DNA from 4 places in the Bacillus paranthracis genome. Region 2 is predicted to be linked to each of the others. Evidence: riboswitches for the same ligand, from Rfam matches in the RefSeq annotation. Region 2 holds a riboswitch; each other region holds the start of a gene.
The links. Region 2 has a riboswitch for S-adenosylmethionine ahead of NLJ82_RS01045 (MetQ/NlpA family ABC transporter substrate-binding protein). Riboswitches for the same ligand answer to the same signal wherever they lie in the genome.
Positions count from the first base shown of each region.

Region 1 (4,183 bases), 910 kb from region 2:
TACACAATTATGTATGAAGCCAACAATGCGCCATGATACAATATAAGTATAATAACCCACAAAAAGGAAAGTGTACTTTCTTATACTCCTTAGACTACACACCTTTAGCTACTCTTTATATTTTCTACATACATAGAATTCAATTTTAAAACTTGTACTAAAAAATAAATTGGAGGTCTACCTATTATGGAACTATACAAAAAATTAACAACAACATTCATCCTCTTATTTATCGCTTCCATCACTGTCGGCTTTTCTCTAAAAGGCGCAATTCCATACGCTACATTAGTAAGTATTATATGCGCCACGCTATTTTTACTAAGCAGTGCATTTTGTGCGGGCAAAGCACGTCAAATGAAAAGTTAATTTCACATGTTTCAAAAAAAGCCAACTGTTTGTAAATCATGCCAAAAAGAAATACAAACATATGAAAAAGCATGGATTCATATGCCGCTTCCGGCAAATGGCATGACGAATATGAAAAAGTATATTGAGCTAGAAGGAGAGATTTATTGTAGCTCTTGTGTTGAAATAATGAACAAAAAATAGTAAATACAAAAGGGGGACTTACATTGTTTGAATCAAACCGTATCCAGTTACGAAAGTTTTCCGAAGATGATATTCTAACATATTATAAATGGCATAATGATATGGACGTTATGAGTTCAACTACTCTCACTCTTGATAAATATTCCCTTCAAGACACAGAAAAACTTTGCCAGCAATTTATTCATTCTCCGAACTCTAAGAGCTATATCATTGAAGAAAAAGCTACGCATCTTTCAATTGGTATTACTTCTTTAATTCATATTGATTCGTATAATCGAAACGCTGAATGTATTATTGATATTGGTAACAAGAGTTACTGGGGGCAAGGTTATGGGAAGGAAGCTTTCATCTTATTATTGGATTATGCATTTTTAGAATTAAATTTACATCGCCTTTCTTTACGAGTATTTTCTTTTAACGATAGAGCAATTAAATTATATAAATCGCTCGGTTTTCAACATGAAGGAACTTGTAAAGAAGCTATATTCCGCAATGGCACTTGGCATGATATTGAATTCTTCGCTTTATTCCAACGTAATTATATATAAAAAAAGCTTTGCGCTCACTGCGCAAAGCTTTTTTTCATATATTATAGACCAGCTTGCTCTTTTAAAGCTGCAGCTTTGTCTGTACGTTCCCATGATAGATCTACATCAGTACGTCCGAAGTGGCCGTAAGCTGCAGTTTGTTTGTAAATTGGGCGACGTAAGTCTAGCATTTTAATAATACCAGCTGGGCGAAGATCGAAGTTGTTACGAACTAGTTCTACTAATACGTCTTCAGATACTTTACCAGTGCCGAATGTATCAACTGAAATTGATACTGGTTGTGCTACACCGATTGCGTATGCAAGTTGTACTTCTGCTTTTTCAGCAAGACCAGCTGCTACGATGTTTTTCGCAACATAACGAGCTGCATATGCTGCAGAACGGTCAACTTTCGTTGCATCTTTACCAGAGAATGCACCGCCACCATGGCGAGCGTATCCACCGTAAGTATCAACGATGATTTTACGTCCTGTTAAACCAGCATCACCTTGTGGTCCACCAATTACGAAGCGGCCAGTTGGGTTAATGAAGAATTTCGTTTCTCCATCGATTAATTCTGCTGGTACTACAGCTTTAATTACGTGCTCTTTTAAGTCGCGATCGATTTCTTCCCATGTAACATCTGGGTGATGTTGTGTAGAAATTACGATAGTATCAACACGTACTGGTTTACCATTTTCATCATACTCAACTGTAACTTGCGTTTTTCCATCCGGACGTAGGTATGATAATGTATCATTTTTACGTACTTCAGTTAAACGGCGAGCTAATTTGTGAGCAAGCGAGATTGGAAGTGGCATTAACTCTTGTGTTTCATTACATGCGAAACCAAACATTAAACCTTGGTCTCCTGCACCAATTGCCTCAATCTCAGCGTCAGTCATTTGACCTTCGCGTGCTTCTAGCGCTTGGTCAACACCCATAGCGATGTCAGCAGATTGCTCATCGATAGATGTTAAAACTGCACAAGTTTCTGCATCGAATCCGTATTTTGCGCGTGTGTAACCAATGCCTTGAATTGTTTCACGAACGATTTTTGGAATATCTACGTAAGTAGAAGTCGTAATTTCCCCCGCTACCAATACTAAACCAGTTGTTACAGTTGTTTCACAAGCTACACGTGCATTTGCGTCTTTTGATAAGATCGCATCTAAAATTGAATCAGAAATTTGGTCACAAATTTTATCTGGATGTCCTTCAGTTACAGACTCAGATGTGAACAGATGACGTTTTTTTGTCATGTGGTAAACCTCCCTACAGTAATTGTATATATTGTACGGAACTCATCCTTAATTTGCCACAGATTGCGACATACATTTATTCTCCCACACAAGCATACAGAAAAACCTTTCCTACATAATAGAGAGGAAAGGTTTAATTTGCTACTTGCATACTGCTTTTTGCCCTTCGCTCTTATCGTTCGAGACCTGTAGCCTCGCACAGGTTTTAGCACCTATTCACTTGTGTTTACCAATACAAGTGAGGTTGCTGGGCTTCATCGGGCCTGTCCCTCCGCCAGCTCGGGATAAGAGAGTATCCGTCCCAACCTATACTAAAGAAATGATATTCATTTGTCAATTAATATTCACATTTTCGTGAAAGTTTTTCTCAATGCGCCTAAAATGAAATATTAATAAGGAAATAATGTATTCACACAAACAAAAAGAAATAAATAGTATACATTATTTATATAATTGTGTTATACTCTTATTGGGGATTACGAGAAATATTTCATTAAATGAAAAGGATGGTATATAAATATGAGTACTGTGAATGTCCAAATTGGTTTACACGAATTATTGAACGGAAGCAATGCACAGATTCAACTAAGTGTTCCGCAATTAGTGGAAAAAGTATTAATGCGAAATGAAGGGAAATTAACTTCGACTGGTGCCGTTTCTGCTTCAACTGGAAAATATACAGGACGTTCTCCTAAAGATAAATTTATTGTGAAAGAAGCATCGGTTGCTGACAAAATTGCTTGGGGAGCAGTGAACCAACCGATTTCTGAAGAACATTTTAATAAATTATATACGAAAGTTTTAGAATACTTAAAAGAGAAAGAAGAGTTATTCGTCTTCAAAGGATTTGCAGGCGCTGACCGCAATTACCGCCTACCAATTCAAGTTATTAATGAATATGCATGGCACAATTTATTTGTACATCAACTATTCATTCGTCCAACTGAAGAAGAATTAACAACTCATGAATCAGAGTTCACAATTGTTTCTGCACCGAATTTCAAAGCTGATCCAGCTGTTGACGGTACAAACTCTGAAGCATTCATTATGGTTTCATTCGAAAAACGTATCGTACTAATTGGTGGTACAGAATACGCTGGAGAAATGAAAAAATCAATCTTCTCTATTATGAACTTCTTATTACCTGAACAAGATATCCTTTCTATGCATTGCTCTGCAAACGTAGGTGAAGAAGGCGATGTAGCATTATTCTTCGGTTTATCTGGAACAGGTAAAACAACATTATCTGCTGATCCAAACCGTAAATTAATCGGTGATGATGAGCACGGTTGGTCTGATAACGGTGTATTCAATATTGAAGGCGGTTGCTACGCGAAATGTGTAAACCTTTCTCACGAGAAAGAACCACAAATTTTCGATGCAATCACATTTGGATCTGTTTTAGAAAACGTTATCATTAATGACCAAACGCGTATCGCAGACTATAACGATACTACTTTAACAGAAAATACTCGTGCTGCATACCCTATGCATGCGATTGACAATATCGTACTGCCAAGTGTTGCAGGACACCCAAATACAATTATCTTCTTAACTGCTGATGCATCTGGCGTATTGCCTCCAATCAGTAAGTTATCAAAAGAACAAGCTATGTATCACTTCTTAAGTGGTTACACTAGTAAACTAGCAGGAACAGAGCGCGGTGTTACATCTCCGCAAGCAACATTCTCAACTTGCTTCGGTTCACCATTCTTACCACTTGATGCATCTCGCTATGCTGAAATGCTTGGTGAAAAAATTGAGAAACACGATGCGAAAGTATTCTTAGTAAACACTGGCTGGACTGGTGGCGAATACGGCGTTGGTAAACGTATGAACTTAGGT
Region 1 is NZ_CP101135.1:4,513,651-4,517,833, forward strand. Features, by position in the region: gene NLJ82_RS23365 (hypothetical protein) at 187-366, shown strand; gene NLJ82_RS23370 (hypothetical protein) at 373-549, shown strand; gene NLJ82_RS23375 (GNAT family N-acetyltransferase) at 573-1,097, shown strand; gene metK (methionine adenosyltransferase) at 1,139-2,338, opposite strand; SAM riboswitch class I at 2,508-2,629, opposite strand; gene pckA (phosphoenolpyruvate carboxykinase (ATP)) at 2,858-4,183, shown strand, end outside.
Region 1: another riboswitch for S-adenosylmethionine. It lies ahead of metK (methionine adenosyltransferase); the one in region 2 lies ahead of NLJ82_RS01045 (MetQ/NlpA family ABC transporter substrate-binding protein).

Region 2 (4,183 bases):
TTAATCCAAGTACAAGGGAGGGACGAGCTTCTTTCACCATGACGTGCCAAATAATTTTTATAGTAGAAACGCCCATCGCTTGGTAAGCTTCAATCACACCACGATCGACTTCTAATAATGCGGTCTCCATCAATCTTGCGATATAGGGAGCAGTGAAGACGACAAGCGGTACGATAACACCTTGTACACCAATGGATGTTCCCATTAGAAATTTTGTAAAAGGTAGAATGAAGAATAATAGGATGATAAATGGAAGAGAGCGAATGATATTAATAATTGTATTAAGAATTGGATAAATGATTTTGTTTTCTCGCTGTCCACCAGGTCTCGTTAAAACAAGTGTGACACCAAGTGGCAGTGCAATAAGGATCGAGATGAGTAATGAAATAGATGTCATTTGAAAAGTTTGTATGGTCGCCTCCCATATAACTTTACCCCATTCATCCAAAAAGGACTTGTTTTCCATGGTCTGTTCTACCTCCTTCTACGATGATTCCCTGTTCTTGTAAAAATGATAAAGCACGGTTGATTTCATTTTGTTCCCCTTGCATATGGATGATAAGTTTCCCGTATGCTTCATGTTTTAATTGAGTAATATTACCGGATAAAATATTCGGATATACTTGGAATCGTTTTGTAGCGACAGCTAATGCTGGTTCTCCTGAAGAATTTCCTATAAAAGAAAGAGTTACAATTTCACCAGTAGTTTGAAGTTCTTTTTGTACCTCTTCTGGAATTTTCGCTGCAAATGCGCTATTTACAAATTTCTTCGTTGTTACATGTTGTGGGTTTGTAAAAATATCTTTCACAGTTCCGCTTTCAACTACTGCTCCATGTTCCATAACAGCAACTCGGTCGCATATACGCTGGATGACATTCATTTCATGTGTAATTAATAAAATTGTAATCCCGATTTCCTCATTAATCTTTAATAATAGGTCAAGAATAGAATCAGTTGTTTCTGGATCTAAAGCGCTCGTTGCTTCATCACTTAATAACACTTCCGGTTCATGTGATAGTGCACGCGCGATGGCTACACGTTGTTTCTGGCCACCAGAAAGTTCACTTGGATAGGCGTCTTTTCGATTAAAGAGATCGACAATACGTAAATACTTTTCTACCCTTTTTTCAATTTCTACTTTTGGAATGCCAGCAAGGCGTAAAGGTAGTGCGATATTTTCATAGACGGTAACGGTTTTAAGTAAATTGAACCCTTGAAAAATCATCCCGATTTTTTGTCTCGCTTTTGCTAGTTCTTTTGTAGACAGTGTTGTTAAATCTTGCTCGTTTACAATAATATTTCCTGTTGTTGGTTTTTCTAATAAATTTACACAGCGAATTAATGTACTTTTGCCAGCGCCGCTATATCCAATGATTCCAAATACTTCGCCCTTTTTTACTTGGAGGGAAGTAGACTTAAGAGCTTCCACATTCCCCTTTTTTGTTGTAAATACTTTGGATACATTTTTTAATTCAATCATTATTGTCAGCTCCTACCAAGACGGTAAAACAGAACCATCAAATTTTTTATCGATAAATTCTTTTACTTCTTTAGATTGATAAGCTTTCTTTAATTTATTTACAACAGCATCATCTTTATTTTCAGTACGAACAACGACCCAGTTTACATATGGTGAATCTTTTCCTTCGCGGAAGATAGAATCTTTCGCAGGGCTTAATTTTGCACCTAATGCAAAGTTTGTATTAATGGCAGCTGCTTTCACTTCACTTAGTTGTGTTGGTAATTGAGATGCCTCTAATTCAACGATCTTTAAATTTTTTGGATTTTCAATTACATCTTTTGCAGTCGCTTTTTCTGTCGCTTTTGGATCCACTTTTAAAACCCCTGCTTTTTCAAATAGTTTTAAAGCTCGAAGTTCATTCGTTGGATCATTTGGTACAGCAATTGCATCGCCCTCTTTTAATTCTTTTACATCCTTTAAGCTTTTTGAATATACGCCCATAGGGAATGTTACTGTTGAAAATACTTCAGTTAATTTCATATTACGTTCAGCTTTAAATACGTCTAAATATGATTTTGTTTGATAGCTATTTACATCAAGGCTTTTTTCATCGAGGGATACGTTCGGTGCTACATAATCATTAAATACTTTTATATCAATTTCGAGACCGTCTTTCGCTGCTACTTCTTTTACCTTTTCAAAAATTTGTTCATGTGGCCCTCCTGTTACACCGACAGTAATCTTTTTCTCATCTAACGCTTTTACTTCTTTATCTGAACTCCCGCTACATGCGCTTAATAATAATACAGCCCCACTTACAATGCTTAATAATACTTTCTTCATCTATAATTCCCCCTTAAATATACGTTCCAAAATAAAAAGCACCTCTCAAAAATAAGAGAGGTGCCGAATAGACAAAATAGATTCCTCTCTTATCTTCCAAAACGAGAACTCGTTTTGCAGGAATTAGCACCTTAGCTTATACGTTATAAGCTCGGTTGCCGGGCATCATCGGGCCAGTCCCTCCGCCACTCTTGATAAGAGTATGTGTATGTAGTTTTTTTAATATGGTATTAATAGTAAATCTTACAAAAAGAATTGTCAATGTTATTTTCTGAATATATTTTATTTTAAGGTAATCGAAACGTTCCCCTTTTTATGCCCTTTTTCTACATATATATGAGCTTCAGCAATTTCTTCTAATCGGTAAGTTCTATCAATAACAGGCTTTAAATTTTCTGTTTCAGTTAGTTTTTTTAGTAGAAACATATCTTCTTTACTTACCTTTGCCATCATTCCATTAACAGATACATATATTCCATTAGGTGTTAATACTTGTTTACAAAGGGATTTTTTATATTTTCCAACTGCATCAAATATAACATCATAGTATTCCCCCTGCTTAGTAAAATCTTCTTTCGTATAATCGATTACTTTGTCGGCCCCTAAAGATTGCACGAGTTCAAAATTTGAATGACTACAAACAGCTGTAACGGTTGCGCCGAAATATTTAGCAAGTTGTACGGCAGCTGTTCCTACTGATCCAGATGCGCCATATATTAGTACTTGTTGCCCCCTTTTTATACGGGCCTTTCTTAGGAAGTGTAGTGCCGAAGTTGCGCCAAAGGGAATAACTGCTGCTTCCTCATACGTTACATTGGTAGGTTTTAATGCTACTAATCCACTTTCATGTACACATGTATATTCTGCATAACCACCGACATTAAGCTCTGTTAATGCAAAAATTTGATCTCCTTTTTTAAATTGAGTTACATCTGTTCCTATTTCTTCGATTTCGCCGGATAACTCTACACCGAGTATAGGCTTTCTCGGTTTTCTAAAACCTAATATGATTCGCATAGGAATCCAAAATAAGAGAGGGCTATTAAACCCACGTATTCTACAATCTCCAGTCGTTACACTCGTTGCGTGAATCTTGACTAATACTTCGTTCTTTTTAGGTATAGGTTTCTCTATATTTTGAAGCTGAAGAACGTTAGGTGGTCCATACTGTGTGCAAATGATCGCCTTCATAATGACCTCCTGAAATGAGTTGTCGTTATTTACATCATATTTAAACTCTTCATTAAACATGTCGCTATATAGCGAATATAGATTGAAATTTATATAGATTTCATAGGAAAAGAGATGATATTATTTTGGGAAAGGGGGGCGGAATTATGAAAAAAATTATTTTTATTTCAAGTTTAGTGCTTGCAATCAGTCTAGGGGTAGGATGTAGTAATGAGAAAACAGCAAAGACGGATGAGCCGAAAAAAGAATCCGTTCAAAAAGAAAAGGAATTAACGGCGAAAGATGTTTTCAAGAAAACGAATGAAGCTTTTAAAAATGAAGAACATGTAACGATGACATATGGTGTAGGGGTAAAAGCTGAGGGAACAGAGATGGATATATTAAAGGCTAAGATGCAATTAGAGCCAAAGACAAAGAATTCTCGTTCTGAAATGAATATTTCCGGTACAGATGTTGTAGTGTATACTGTGGATGGTAAAGTTGCTGGTGAGGTAAAAAACCCTAATACAGGAGAAGTTATAACCGTACCAGAGGAGCAATTAAACGCTGGTGGAATGAAAGCGACTCAAGATATTATAGATAAATTAGAAGTACCGGAAGTAGTTTTAGATAAAATGAAGCTGGAGAAAAGCGGAGATAAATATAAACTGAAATTTACATTAAAAGGGCAAGAAACAGAAAGTATG
Region 2 is NZ_CP101135.1:180,124-184,306, forward strand. Features, by position in the region: gene NLJ82_RS01035 (methionine ABC transporter permease) at 1-466, opposite strand, end outside; gene NLJ82_RS01040 (methionine ABC transporter ATP-binding protein) at 441-1,481, opposite strand; gene NLJ82_RS01045 (MetQ/NlpA family ABC transporter substrate-binding protein) at 1,494-2,306, opposite strand; SAM riboswitch class I at 2,393-2,507, opposite strand; gene NLJ82_RS01050 (NAD(P)-dependent alcohol dehydrogenase) at 2,589-3,497, opposite strand; gene NLJ82_RS01055 (DUF6612 family protein) at 3,644-4,183, shown strand, end outside.

Region 3 (4,183 bases), 1.7 Mb from region 2:
TTATTCTAATAAAAAGTTCCAATTGATACCTTAAGGAAAGTTAATTAAAACTTTTTGTTATTTAATTACCTTATGTAAGTGATTGTAATATAGTCACTTACTTTAGTCAAGTAACTTTTAATAAAAAAATAAATCTCAAATTAAAAACATTTACTAAAATACAATTGAACACCAAATTACAGCCTTATTACTTGTATAATAAAATTAGAGAGGAAAATTCATATTTAGAAAGGATTCATTCATGAGCACGATAGAAAAGATTCAAACTTTTATTATTCTTTTTGCTGTTACATGCGGCATCATACTTGGACAATTTAATGTTATACATATGTATTCAGACAAATTTATTGTTCCCTTTTTATTTTTCATGCTATATGGATTATTCCTTAGCATCCCATTAAAAGAAATAAAAAACGGATTTCACAATTTAAAATTTGCTGGAACAAGTCTTACTATTAACTTTTTATGGACACCTTTACTCGCTTGGGGATTAGGAGCACTATTTCTTTCAGATCACCCAGCACTGTGGGTTGGATTTATAATGCTAATGGTTACTCCATGTACAGATTGGTACTTAATCTTTACTGAAATAGCAAAAGGTAATGTAGCACTTTCTACAGCGATTTTACCAGTAAATTTAATTTTGCAAGTACTACTACTTCCCATTTATTTATTTTTATTCGCTGGTGTTATGAAGACTGTAGCGGTTTCTGTTTTAGTAGAAAGTATTGTTATCGTAATCGTCTTACCATTTTTACTTGCACACGCTACAAAATTCATTATGAATAAACTGAAAAAAGCTGAAACGCTCGAGAATAAACTCATTCCATTTTTCAGCTCTGCCCAAATTGTATTTTTAAGTTTAGCAATCGTAGCGATGTTTGCATCACAAGGTAAATATTTACTACAAAATATGAATGTCGTTTTATTATTACTCATTCCTGTTCTATTGTTCTTCATCATTAATTTTGTACTAGGACAATTTATCGGGCACGTTATGCGCTTATCTTATAAAGATACAGTAAGTCTAAACTTAACAACGTTAGCAAGAAACTCACCTGTTGCTCTTGCTATTGCTGTGACTGCTTTCCCTGACGAGCCTCTTATTGCACTTGCACTCGTTATTGGACCGTTAATTGAACTGCCAGTACTTGCTTGTGTTTCACAGGTGTTGTTACTTATTAAGAAAAGACGGCAATATATATAATAAAAAACGTCCTATAGCAGGACGTTTTTTATTTTTGAAAAATCTCATACAACACTTATTTCTTATTTATCATTACAAATGAAATAACCGAAACTAGAAACGTAATAATACCAATTATAATAAATACAATAGAAGCTGAAATTGACTCTAAGGAATATCCCGTTATTGCAATTCCAACCGGGGTTGATACTAATAATAACGAATTTAAAAAACCAAAAAATCTTCCTTGCACTTCATTTGGAATTAACTTTCTATACAACACTCCAAAATATATATTACTTACCCCAAATGCAATTCCTGACAGAAAATAATAAACTGAAAATAATACCGGATTTAACGTCGTACCCATTGCAGCATTAAAAACCCCCATAATAGCTGTAAATATAAAAGCAGTCGTAATCGTTTTATATGTACGAATCTTTTTCGTAATAAATGCTCCTATTAAAATCCCTATCGGTGATGCCGCAAAAACTATACTATACCATCCCGTAGAAAGGTCCATTTCTCTAACAACTATTACTTGTAGCGAAAGCATACACGCCGCTCCAAGTAAATTAATAAGCGCAGCGCTCATAAGCAATGTTTTCAATGATTGATTACTATTAAATATGGAGAAACCCTCTTTAAAGTCTTCGTAAAAAGGCTTTTTCTTTTCTACTTTTAATTCACGTGGAAATTTAATTTTCATTAAAATTAAAAATGATATAAAAAATGTAATTGCATCTAACAAAAATACTCCATGAAAATTAAAAATACTAATTAAAAAGCTAGCCATTAAAGGAATAGCTACCGATATGGTTTGTATTGATATTTGCCTCAGCGTAATCGCCTGTTGAACATGCTTTTCTTCCACATATGTTACTAATGCTGCATTTGAAGCCGGAGTAAATAAAGCACTCCCAATTGAGCGTATTATAAGTAAAATTAGTAACGGAATGTATAGCATTTTATTATAAAATGCTATAACTGCAATTAAAATCATGACGATACATCTCATAACATCCGCAATTATCATAAGCTTTCTTCTCGACATTCGATCTGCTAACGTTCCTGTTACAGGTGCAAATAAAATCGCCGTCGTCGCAATTGCAACGTTTACTCCAGAAACAAGTAATGGAGAGTTCGTTAATTTCATTACCCATAACGGTAAAACGAGCGTAACCATAGAATTACCTATTAAAGAAATGCAACTTGCTAAGAAAAAATACGAAAAAATTTTATTGCTCCAAATACTTGTGCTATTCTCTTTTAAATCCTCAATTTCATTATTCACTGCATCCTCCATTTTCCTCTTGTATATTTTCTTTAATTCTTCCTCACCACCTTTCAAAACCTCTATTTAAATGAGAAAAAACCTTCTTCAAAATAAGAAGAAGGTTTACTTATAACCGCATCTTATCTATTAGGAATTTTAGATCCTACAGGATTTAGCACCTTTATATCACATAAGGTTGCTGAGGCTTCGAAGGGCCAGTCCCTCCACCTCTCTTAATAAGAAGTTTTTATTTAATTATCTAAATTCATTATATTTTACATCAAAATAATTTCAATATGTTTTTTTATACAGTTAAAAGAAGATGACATCTATCATCTTCTTTTAACAATTTTGTCGTTACGTTAACAAGACCTTTCTAATTAAAAATGATAGGAAACGTAAATATAACGAAAGCTGCCCAAAGTCCGTAAATTGGTAAATACTTCGTAACGGCATCTTGGATAGCTGTCGGTCCTGATTTGCTTTGCAAGAAACGCATATAGGAAAACATAATCCAAATTAAATTTGCCCAGATCAGTATGTTTACCCCTAAAACAGCAAGTCTATTAGGTGTAATCCCGTAAGAAGAAAGTCTGAATACAATGGCTGATAAAGCGACAGTGTCAATAATAAGCGCCAGAACAATTAAGGCAAAATTTATATAATCTGAAATGTTCTTTTTCTCATCCGAATCACTCTCAACGATAGAAAATATGGTAACGGCCAACACGCCAAGGAGTATTCCGTTGAAGGCCATTAAGAAATTGCGGTCCAAGAAAGGATTTTTCCCGACCCATATAACCGTTATAAGATAGATTAGCAACGTAATCAAGACAAGTGGACTAAAAATTTTAGATATGTATGGTGTAATATTTTTAGCAAGTTTAAGATTCATTGATACTAAATATGCAGCCACAATAGCAAGAGCAGCAGCACCAAATAACACAACATTACTAAAATAGAATTCTCCTATATCCAAGTCAACAAAGCTAAATAAACGCATGGTGAATACTGCTAGAATCATTCCGCTAACTGCCATGCTGGCGTAGAGAAGGGCATATTCCAAATTAAATTTAATATAAGCTAATCTTGTACTGCCTTTTGAATATTCATTTCCTGTAAACGCAAGTCCTACCAAGATCCATAAAAATATAGGAAGATGTAAATAAGCAAGGATAATACTGTCTTTATAATTTAATGGCAACGTATTAAGATATATCCCGGAAATTAGGAACAACGCTATAAGGGAATAAATAATACTTTTTTTCGGCGTATTATGGTAGACAAAATAAGCGACAATAAAGGGAATTACACCAAAAGCTAGGTTAATTGGAGCAATTGCTTCTTGTTCGACAAAGTAGAAAATGATTCTGGTGCTTATCCCGGCCAGAATAGCTAACATGCCCATAAATAAGAAACCTTTTTGAAACAACGACTTTTTTTCCGCATTTGCCGTCTCCTTGAAATGTAACCTTTCATACCAGGCAGCTAGCACCTGAGAATCAGAGTTTTCATCCCATGCTTGTGAGAATGACTTTTTAAAAGCTTTCGGGTCTTTTCTATACATTCTCTCCAACTCATGAGGGTTATCCATATTTTCGATAATCAAATTTTGATCGTTCATAGCTTTACCTCCTCTAATAAAAAACAGCTTTGTTCCCTTTCTATAAAAAGCATCTCACCGATTTATTATGATAATGATTTTAATACATTATTTATTG
Region 3 is NZ_CP101135.1:1,856,887-1,861,069, reverse strand. Features, by position in the region: gene NLJ82_RS09455 (arsenic resistance protein) at 242-1,207, shown strand; gene NLJ82_RS09450 (MFS transporter) at 1,263-2,492, opposite strand; SAM riboswitch class I at 2,600-2,705, opposite strand; gene NLJ82_RS09445 (DUF4153 domain-containing protein) at 2,839-4,086, opposite strand.
Region 3: another riboswitch for S-adenosylmethionine. It lies ahead of NLJ82_RS09450 (MFS transporter); the one in region 2 lies ahead of NLJ82_RS01045 (MetQ/NlpA family ABC transporter substrate-binding protein).

Region 4 (4,183 bases), 1.4 Mb from region 2:
CTATGACCGGCAATGAATTTTGTGGCACTATGAAGAACGACATCAGCGCCAAGGTCAAGTGGTTTCTGGAATAGTGGTGTCAAAAATGTATTATCAACAAAAGTAAGGGCGCCAATAGATTTTGCAAGTTTAGAAACAGCACGAATATCTGTCACTTTTAAAAGTGGATTGGAAGGTGTTTCTACATAAAAGAGTTTTGTATTTGGCTTAATGTTTTGCTTTATTTCTTCTAAATTGGTCATATCAACAAATGTATGTGAAACACCGTAACGGGAGAGAACTTCAGTTATCATTCGATAAGTTCCTCCGTATACGTCTTCTGAAATGAGTACGTGATCACCTTGTGAAAGGAGGAGGAATGCAGTAGAAATCGCTGCAATTCCTGATGCGAAGGCAAATCCTTTTGTTCCGCCTTCTAATAAAGCAATGATGTCTTCAAGAGCTTCACGAGTTGGATTGCCTGACCTGCTATAGTCATATTTCCCGAACGTATCTACATCAAATTGGTGAAATGTTGATGTGTTATAGATGGGAACGTTAACAGCTCCTGTTTGCGAGTCATGTTTATATTGGTTGTGCAGTAAGAGTGTATCTATAGAATAACTCATATTCTTACACCTTCTTTTACAAGTTTAATGGCTTGCTGTAAGTCTTGAATTAAATCGTTACTATTTTCAATACCAACGGAAAATCGAAGAAGACGATTACATACACCGTTTGCTGTTCTAATTTCTTCAGGAATATCAGCGTGTGTTTGTGTTGCTGGATATGTCATTAAACTTTCAACACCACCGAGACTTTCGGCAAATGTAATTAAGGATAAAGATTGTAAGAATGGATTAATCCATGTTTCATCTTTCAGACGAAACGAGATCATGCCGCCTCTTCCAGGATAAAATACATCTGTTACCCCATCCTCATTATTTAAATAAGCAACAACTGCTTTTGCATTTTCTTCATGTTGTCTCATGCGAAGCGCTAACGTTTTCATACCACGGATTAATAGCCATGAGTCAAATGGACTTAAGACCGCACCAGAGGCATTATGATAATGAGCGATTTCCTCACAAAGTTCCTTTCCTTTTGCAACGACAAGTCCGCTTAGTACATCGTTATGACCACCTAAATATTTCGTTGCACTATGAAGTACGATATCGGCACCTTCTGTTAATGGCTGCTGTATATAAGGTGTGTAGAATGTGTTGTCTACAATAAGAAGTAGTCCGTGTCTTTTCGCTACAGTTGCAACAGCGGCAATATCGGTAACTTGCATTAATGGATTAGTTGGAGTTTCTATGAAAATAGCCTTCGTTTTCGTTGTGATGGCTTGCTCAATTTGTTTAATAGATTGTGTATTTACGTATCTACATCGAACGTTCCACTTTTTTTCGTGCTCAGAAAATAATCGATAAGTGCCACCGTATAAATCTTCAGAAACAATAAGTTCGTCTCCAGAGCGGAATAGGGAAAGGACAAGAAGAACGGCTGCCATCCCTGAACTACAGGCATAACCTTGTTCGCCGCACTCTAAGTCTGCGATTGCCTGTTCTAATAGGCCGCGCGTTGGATTTCCAGTTCGTGAATAATCAAATCCAGTAGATTTACCGATTCCTTCGTGACGATAAGCAGTTGAAAAATAAACAGGTGGATTAACAGTTCCTGTTGTAGTTTCACTCCGGTTTCCGATTTGCGCTAATTTTGTTTCGATAGTTGACATGTGAAAATTCCTCCTTTTTAAATTGAACCATTAGTTGAATATAAAATAAAAAAGCCTTCTAAGAAGAAGGCTTTCGGTTTGAATAGAGTCTTCTTCTCATCTGTCAAATCTTTCACAATTTGCTGGAATTAGCACCTTATTAACAAATGTTAATGGTTGCTGAGGCGTCATAGGGCCAGTCCCTCTACCTCTCTAGATAAGAATGTTCGTATGAAATTTTATTATGTTTTTAACTTTACAACAAAAGATAATTGAATTGCAACTTTATTTTAAATAATTTTTATTTTTCCGCAAGTGTCATTGACTTTTGTATTTGTGCGTGCTAAATTTATAAAAAAATTAACAAACATTGTTAAAAGGGGAACGCATTTCCTTTTAGCTACATAAATAAAATAATAAAGACAAACTCTTATTGAGAGCGGTGGAGGGAAAGGCCCTGTGAAACCCGGCAACCTTCAAACGAAATGTTTGAAACGGTGCTAATACCTGCAAAACGAATGTTTTGCATAATAAGAGGAGGATCGATTATGTCCCCCTCTTCAAAGTGAAGAGGGGGGTTTTTATATTGATAGAAATGAGGGAGATTTGTGAAATTACTAGATTTATTATCAAAAGGAATTGTAATAGGTGATGGTGCGGTTGGGACGTTATTACATTCACATGGTTTGCAAAGTAGTTTTGAAGAATTGAATATATCTGATCCAGATTTAATTATATCGATTCATAAGCAATATGTAGCGGCTGGGGCAGATGTGATTCAAACAAATACGTACGGAGCAAATGAAGCGAAATTACGTATGTATGGATTAGAAAATCAAGTTACTGAAATTAATAGAGCGGCAGTAAAATTGGCGAAAGCATCTGTTACAGACAGAAATGCAATTTTAGGCACAATTGGTGGTATGAAACATATCGGGGCGGTTACGACAACTGATATGGAGCGAGAATTTATGTTACTGGAACAGGCAAGTGCATTATTAGAAGAACAGGTTGATGGACTGCTATTAGAGACTTTTTATGATGAGTTTGAATTACTTCATGCTGTCCAGGTGTTACGAAAAGAAACAAATATTCCAATTGTAGCGCAATTGGCGTTACATGAGGCGGGTACGACTCAAAATGGAAATGATGTAAATGAAATATTAAAACAACTTTTAGATTACGGTGCAAATGTTGTTGGATTGAACTGCCAACTAGGGCCACTTCATATGACGGAAGCTTTTAAAATGATATCGATTCCGAAAAATGGTTACTTGTCAGCATATCCAAATGCAGGTCTCCCAAATTATGTAGAGGGACGATACGTATATGAGGGAAGTCCAGCTTATTTTGAAGCGATGACACCGAAATTTATTGAGCAAGGTATTCGGTTATTGGGCGGTTGTTGTGGCACGACTCCAGAGCATATTGAAAGTATGAAACGTGCTACTCTAAATGTTACGCCTGTAATAGAAAAGGATACGGTTCAAAGACCGAAAGTAGTTCATACACATGAGAAACGTTCAAAAGCTCATGTCACTTTAGCAGAGAAAGCAAAAAAACAAACGACCGTAGTAGTGGAATTAGATCCACCAAAAACGTTAGATACGCAGCGGTTTTTTGAAGGCGCAAGAGCATTGAAAAGAGCTGGAGCAGATGCTATTACTCTAGCAGATAATTCATTAGCATCGCCCCGTATCTCGAATATGGCAATGGGAGCATTATTAACGAAGCATGATATTCCGGTATTGACGCACTTAACATGTAGAGACCATAACGTCATCGGACTACAATCTCATTTACTAGGATTATCAGCGTTAGGCATGGAAGAAGTGTTAGCTTTAACTGGAGATCCAGCGCGCGTTGGTGATTTTCCAGGTGCCACTTCTGTATATGATTTGTCCTCTATCGAGCTCATTAAAATGATTAAAGAAATGAACGATGGGCGTTCCGTTTTAGGGAAATCCATTGGACCGGCAACAAGGTTTTCTGTGGGCGGTGCATTTAACCCGCATGTAAGACATTTAAAAGCAGCGGTTAAGCGAATGGAACGGAAAATAGATGCTGGAGCAGAATATTTCTTAACGCAGCCAATCTATGATATCGCGTTAATTGAAGAAGTGTATGAAGCGACAAAGCATTTAGAACAACCTATTTTTATTGGGATTATGCCATTAATAAGTAAACGGAATGCAGATTTTCTTCATTTTGAGGTGCCAGGTATTACTTTACCTGAAGCAGTAAGAGAGAGAATGGATGGACATGAAACGAAAGAGGCAGCAATTGAGGAAGGGATTCGTATTTCTCAAGAATTAATCGATGCGGCGATGAAATACTTTAACGGCATTTATCTTATTACACCATTTTTAAAATATGAAATTACAGAACATCTTGTTAAATATGTGAGAGAAAAGCAAGAAGTGAAAGAAGGTATTAATTGATGAAATGTATAGAAGAAAAATTACAAAATAACATCTTACTATTAGA
Region 4 is NZ_CP101135.1:3,996,835-4,001,017, reverse strand. Features, by position in the region: gene metC (cystathionine beta-lyase) at 1-608, opposite strand, end outside; gene metI (cystathionine gamma-synthase/O-acetylhomoserine thiolyase) at 605-1,717, opposite strand; SAM riboswitch class I at 1,811-1,920, opposite strand; SAM riboswitch class I at 2,124-2,233, shown strand; gene NLJ82_RS20690 (bifunctional homocysteine S-methyltransferase/methylenetetrahydrofolate reductase) at 2,305-4,137, shown strand; gene metH (methionine synthase) at 4,137-4,183, shown strand, end outside.
Region 4: another riboswitch for S-adenosylmethionine. It lies ahead of NLJ82_RS20690 (bifunctional homocysteine S-methyltransferase/methylenetetrahydrofolate reductase); the one in region 2 lies ahead of NLJ82_RS01045 (MetQ/NlpA family ABC transporter substrate-binding protein).